Metallumcola ferriviriculae: one gene and its partner. The protein of the gene in region 2 binds, or shares a complex with, the protein of the main gene of each other region. Links are inferred from orthologs where the notes say so. Each region holds a gene or a part of one and is shown on either strand. Other genes may lie near its edges.

Region 1 (3,189 bases), 2.7 Mb from region 2 along the record:
TAACGGTGCCTCAATTGAGGAAATAACTGATGGGGTTTGTTTGGCGTATCCTACGGTGCACAGATATTTAATGTATCTTGTGGACCGGGGGGATATATTGGTCCAAGCAGATTATGGGAAGGTAGGAAGGCCGAAAAACCGATACTATAATAAGTGAAGTATTCCCCATTCCGGGGAATACTTTTTCTTAGTCAAGTAAACGGAGCTCCTGTTGTAATAAGGGTTTAGTTAAGAATTTGACCCTTTACGAGGGTGGGGGTATTTAGCCCCGTCTGGATTTTAAGAAATGAAGCAGCTTTTCTTCTTTAAGCGGCAGGAAACGATTGTGACTGTTTCGAAATAATAGGGGAATAGTAGTAAATAAGGGGGAAAAGTTTTGAGCCGTTTATTAGAGCATTTAAACACTGAACAAAAAGAAGCGGTAACCTCAGTATCAGGTCCGCTTTTGATAATTGCCGGTGCTGGTTCGGGTAAGACTCGGGTTATCACGCACCGTATTGCGTATTTATTAGACGAAATGGATGTAGACCCCGGGAGGATATTGGCAATCACCTTTACCAATAAGGCGGCAAATGAGATGAAAGAGCGTTTGGAAAAACTGCTCTCTTATCCGGTGTCCGGTATGTGGGTCAGTACCTTCCATTCGGCTTGCGTGCGTATTTTACGCCGGGAAACGGACCACCTGCCTTATGGCCGAAACTTTGTCATCTATGATGCTGCGGATCAGCGGACATTACTTGGAAGCTGTGTCAAGGAACTGGGGCTGGATGAAAAACGTTATACTCCTCGAGTAATAGCGGCTAAAATATCTAATGCCAAAAACCAGCTATATACTCCGGAGAAGTTTAGGCAGAAGGCTGATGACTTTTTTGATGAGCAGGTGGCCAAGGTTTATACTTTATACCAGGAAAAGTTATTTAAGTATAATGCCATGGATTTTGATGATTTAATTATGCAGACTGTACTGATGTTTAGCCGTAAGCCGGAAGTACTTGCATATTATCAAAATCGGTTTCAATACATTTTAGTAGATGAGTATCAGGATACAAACCATGCCCAGTACATACTGGTTAAACTCCTGGCTCAGCAACACGAAAATATCTGTGTTGTGGGAGACCCGGACCAGTCAATCTACGGCTGGCGGGGTGCGGATATCCAGAATATCCTTGATTTTGAACATGATTATAGCAGTGCAAAGGTAATTCGTTTGGAACAAAACTATCGGTCCACCCGCAATATTCTCGGGGCTGCGAACGAAGTTATTAAGCAAAATATGGGCCGGAAGCCTAAGAATCTTTGGACAGAAAATGAAGAGGGCCGGAAAATCATCAAGTACCAGGGTGAGGACGAGCGGGCTGAAGCACGGTTTGTGGCGGAAGAAATTTTTCGTCTACACCAAGAGGGTTTTAAATTGGGGGATTGTGCCATCCTCTATCGGGTACACGCGCAGTCGAGGGCTTTAGAAGATTGGCTCCTTAAGGGTAATATTCCTTACGAGGTACTGGGGGGGGTGCGATTTTATGATCGCAAAGAGATAAAAAATATTTTAGCTTACCTGCGGGTGCTGGCTAACCCGGCGGATGATATCAGCCTGGCCCGGGCAATCAATGAACCACGGCGAGGTGTTGGGCAGGCTACTTGGGAAAAGTTAGCTGCAGCTGCAGCTAACCAGAATCAGTCTGTGGCCCAGTTGATATTGACGGACATTAAAACTGTTGATCTGGGGGGGCGAGCCCAAAACGCCGTAAATGGTTTTGCCGTTTTGCTAAAGAAGCTGATGGATGCCAAGGTGAAGCTTCCCGTTACCCAACTAGTAGAAACGATACTTCAGGAAAGCGGCTATTGGGAACAGATGGAACAGGACAAGACCCCTGAAGGGCAGACCCGGCGGGAGAACATCCGTGAATTTATCACTGTTACCCAGGAATATGACCGTAACAGCGAAGAAAAAGACTTGGAAGGATTTTTAGCGGAGGTTTCTTTGGTGAGCGATATAGATAATTATGAGGGCGAGGATAAGGTGCCCATGATGACTTTACACACTGCCAAGGGTTTGGAGTTTCCGGTGGTATTTTTAGTTGGGCTGGAAGATGGAGTGTTTCCCAGTAATCGGTCGCTGCTTGAAGCGGAGCAGATGGAAGAAGAAAGACGCATTTGCTATGTGGGTATGACCCGGGCCCAGCAGCAGCTTTACCTAACCTACGCCTGGAGACGCCATATGTATGGCAATACCCAATATAACAGCCCATCGCGGTTTCTAAATGAAATACCACATCAGTTTTTCGGTGGCGATGCAGCTCCAAAGATTGCGGCGGCAAATAATAATGTGACACAAAGTGAAGCTGACAGTGAGGGCCGACAGATATTCAACCTGGGTGATAAAGTTTACCACGTCAAGTTTGGTGAGGGTTCGGTGGTAAAGGTGGTAGGCAGCGGCAGTGATGTCAAGGTTACGGTTGCTTTTCCTGACCAGGGCATTAAAGTACTGGCTCTGGCCTATGCACCGCTACGTAAGGTCAGTAAGTGAATGGAAGGGATGCCTTTTTCTAGGTATCGAATGCATGAAAGGGGTTGTCACTTTGAGTAGTGCAAGCATAGAAAATAAAATTAAGCAATTACGTGATGAGTTGGAGGATCATAATTACCAATACTATGTATTGGACCAACCGACAATTACGGACCGAGAATATGATGACAAACTGAGGGAACTGCAGCAATTAGAGGAAGAACATCCCGAGTCCCAGGACCCGCATTCGCCCACCCAGCGAGTTGGGGGCGCTCCTAGGGAAGGATTTACCACGGTAAATCATCCAATACCTTTGCTTAGCTTAGACAATGCCTTTGGGGAAGAGGAATTGTACCAATGGCACCGGCGAGTAGAGAAGTTAGCCGGAGAAGCTGTTACGTATATAGTAGAGCTTAAAATTGACGGTCTCTCTGTGGCCCTCACTTATGATGATGGCAGATTAGTTGTCGGTGCTACCAGAGGCGATGGCGAAATAGGGGAAGATATTACGGCCAACATCAAGACAATACAGTCTGTACCGCTGAAATTGCGACGGCAGGTGCAGCGCTTATTGGTTCGTGGCGAAGCATATATGCCCAGACCGGCATTTATCAAGCTTAACAAAAAGCGGCAGGAGGCAGATGAGGCGTTATTCGCCAATCCCCGTAATGCAGCCGCCGGGT
Region 2 (3,180 bases):
GCTAAAATCTGCAGCTTTGTTTTTTCCGGGTATTCCATCAGCTGGTCTACCATCTGAGTTACGGTCTGCTGCGTAATGGGTCTGCCGCAATCCGGGCAGTGAGGTTCACCCACCCGGGCAAAAAGCAGCCGTAAATAATCGTAAACCTCCGTTACCGTACCCACCGTAGACCGGGGGTTGCGGCTGGTAGTTTTCTGATCAATGGAAATAGCCGGGGAAAGCCCCTCGATATAGTCCACATCCGGTTTGTCCATCTGTCCGAGAAATTGCCGGGCATAAGCGGACAAGGATTCCACATAGCGCCGCTGACCCTCGGCATAAATGGTATCAAACGCCAGGGAAGACTTGCCGGACCCGCTGAGGCCGGTAAATACCACCAGCTTGTCCCGGGGAATAGTCAAATCTATATTTTTCAGATTGTGTGCTCTGGCACCCTTGATGATCAGGTCCTTTGTCATGTTATATTTCCTCCCGCAGCTAGCTTGTTTTATTTGCCGGCACCGTTTACTTCTTTAATCCCTTTAATTGACCTTGCAGTTCAATAACCAAGTCGCGCAGCTTCGCCGCCTGCTCAAATTGCAGCTCCCTGGCCGCCTGCTGCATTTCTCTTTCCAAATCGTTAATCATCTGTTTCAATTCACTCTGAGGCATCTTCTGCATATCTTTACGAGTAAGATACTTACTCTCAGTCTCGGCGGCCTTAGTTGCTTCAATCACATCACGCACCGCCTTTCTGATGGTAGCCGGAGTGATATTGTGCTGCCGGTTGAATTGAGTCTGAATCCGCCGGCGGCGATTGGTCTCACTAATCGCTTTTCGCATAGACTCGGTAATCACGTCACCGTACATGATGACCATGCCGTCAACGTTACGAGCAGCCCGTCCGCTGGTCTGGATCAGTGACCGCTCCGAACGGAGAAAGCCTTCCTTATCGGCATCTAAAATGGCAACCAATGATACTTCAGGCAAATCTAAGCCCTCACGCAGAAGATTAATACCCACCAACACATCAAACTCACCCAAGCGCAGGTCACGGATAATTTCCATCCGCTCCAGGGTATTAATTTCCGAATGGAGATAGCGAACCCTAGTACCCATCTCTTTAAAATAGTCGGTAAGGTCTTCAGCCATCCGTTTGGTCAAAGTGGTGACCAATACCCTTTGTTGCTTATCTACCCGCTGATTTATTTCATGCAATAGGTCGTCTATTTGCCCTTTAACAGGACGCACATGAATTTCAGGGTCCAAAAGTCCGGTAGGGCGGATTATCTGCTCTACCACCTGCTTACTGTGCTGCTGTTCATAAGGTCCCGGTGTAGCGGAAACAAATACCATCTGGGTAACCTTACTTTCAAATTCTTCAAATCTAAGCGGCCGGTTATCCATAGCCGAAGGCAGGCGGAAGCCATGCTCCACCAGGGTATTCTTACGGGAACGGTCCCCATGATACATCCCGCCTATCTGAGGGATTGTCACATGAGATTCATCTGCGATTAACATAAAATCCTTCGGAAAATAATCAATTAATGTAAAGGGCGGTTCCCCGGTCTTCCTGCCGGTAAGGTGCCGCGAATAATTTTCTATCCCCTGACAGAAGCCCATCTCCCGCATCATCTCCAAGTCATAGCGGGTGCGCTGTTCAATGCGTTGGGCCTCCAGCAGTTTATTTTGACTATGCAGATATTTAAGCTGCTCTTCCAATTCTTCTTCAATAGAGATAATGGCCCTTTTCAGCTTGTCCTCTTCGGTAACATAGTGACTGGCCGGGAAAATTGCTATATGACTGCGCCGCCCTAAAATTTCACCGGTAAGAGTATCTATTTCTAAGATATTCTCTATCTCATCACCAAATAGTTCCACTCTGATCGCTTTCTCGCTGAAAGAAGCGGGAAATATCTCCACCACATCACCCCGTACTCGGAAAGTATTACGGGAAAAATCTATATCATTACGATTGTACTGTATCTCTACCAGTTTGCGCAGGATTTCATCCCGGTCGTACTCCTGGCCCACCCGCAGGGAAAGCATCATCTGCTCATAGTCCTCAGGCGACCCCAAACCATAAATACAGGAAACGCTGGACACAATAATTACATCCTGCCGTTCAAATAAAGCGGCGGTAGCAGAGTGTCTCAGTTTATCTATTTCATCGTTAACCGATGCGTCCTTTTCAATATAGGTATCAGATTGAGGTACATAGGCCTCCGGCTGATAATAATCATAATAGCTGACAAAATATTCTACAGCATTATCCGGAAAAAACTCCTTAAATTCACTGCACAACTGGGCAGCCAGTGTTTTATTATGCGCAATAACCAGCGTCGGACGCTGCACCTTTTCGATTACATTGGCCATGGTAAAAGTCTTACCTGACCCGGTGACACCCAGCAGAGTCTGATGTCGTTCACCTCTATTTAGCCCCTCTACTAATTGGTCTATTGCCTTAGGTTGGTCTCCCCGGGGTTGGTATTCGGATTTTAACTTAAATCCTGCCATGGTCTCACCACCTCCAAATCCCAGCCCATTCCGGGCTATCAGCACATTATATCATATTCTGCTATTCCAGACATACGCCCGGCCCCCTCAGATATTAGCCGCGCCCTAATTTTCCCATTAGTCGACGCCACCATCTCACCAACAATCCCGCTGAACCAAATTCCACTTGAGGCTGCTGATAGGGCTCAGGCACCAAAATGGTACCAAACGGTTCCCGATCATCTTTCGCCACCACTTTGCGCACACTTTGACCGCTGCGGTTGATATAACTAATCTCCAACCGCGGTTCATCTATTTTTTCCAGCACCATGCGCAGGTCGGAACCATTATTAATGGACGCCCCGTTCATGGTTTTTATAATGTCACTGCTTTTAAGACCGGCTCTGGCAGCGGCAGTCCCACGCAGTACATCAAGCACCATAACCCCTTCTTCCGGGGAAACATAAAGAGGTTCACCCTTCAATTCCGACTGCCGCCCCAGCTTAATGACATATTCATGCCCCAGGGGCGCGAATAAGGCGGCGGAAATTGCCAATATGGGCCAATAAGACGCAGCAATGGCCAATAAAAGCAGCACCAAGCTGTAGATATTTAGAAAAACAGCGGTACGTCGGCTTTTCTTTTCCGGCACGGAAGTCAAGGCCAGATCGCCGTAGCCAAGACCGGCTACCACCGGTAGTATCA

The links. Proteins that work in one complex are often made in the same cells at the same time.
Region 1: the proteins of uvrB (region 2) and pcrA are in contact, whole or in part, in a crystal structure (PDB 7EGT), measured with the Thermus thermophilus proteins. The link is inferred for Metallumcola ferriviriculae from one-to-one orthologs. Residues at the interface, in WP_096411307.1 of Thermus thermophilus: Glu23, Leu25, Arg26, Asp27, Gly28, Glu29, Arg30, Phe31, Arg55, Glu326, Asp327, Phe328, Glu379, Ser382, Gln383, His398, Gly400, Arg401; in WP_096412145.1 of Thermus thermophilus: His654, Arg656, Phe657, Gln666, Asp668, Glu669, Lys680, Arg681, Leu682, Ser683, Lys685, Tyr686, Ala687.

What each region holds. Positions count from the first base shown.
Region 1 is NZ_CP121694.1:3,394,966-3,398,154, reverse strand. Bases 41-2,951 are described here. They hold pcrA (DNA helicase PcrA), read left to right. Parts: upstream 41-376; coding sequence 377-2,527; downstream 2,528-2,951. Other genes in these bases: ligA (NAD-dependent DNA ligase LigA), read left to right, coding at 2,580-2,951; MFMK1_RS16770 (response regulator), read left to right, coding at 41-157. In the rest of the region: more of MFMK1_RS16770, read left to right, coding at 1-40; more of ligA, read left to right, coding at 2,952-3,189. UniProt on the Escherichia coli protein: A helicase with DNA-dependent ATPase activity. Unwinds DNA duplexes with 3'-5' polarity. Translocates on single-stranded DNA with 3'-5' polarity. Initiates unwinding more efficiently from a nicked substrate than double-stranded DNA.
Region 2 is NZ_CP121694.1:721,755-724,934, reverse strand. Bases 1-2,940 are described here. They hold uvrB (excinuclease ABC subunit UvrB), read right to left. Parts: upstream 2,497-2,940; coding sequence 505-2,496; downstream 1-504. Other genes in these bases: MFMK1_RS03680 (PDZ domain-containing protein), read right to left, coding at 2,591-2,940; uvrA (excinuclease ABC subunit UvrA), read right to left, coding at 1-458. Outside these bases: more of MFMK1_RS03680, read right to left, coding at 2,941-3,180. UniProt on the Escherichia coli protein: The UvrABC repair system catalyzes the recognition and processing of DNA lesions. A damage recognition complex composed of 2 UvrA and 2 UvrB subunits scans DNA for abnormalities.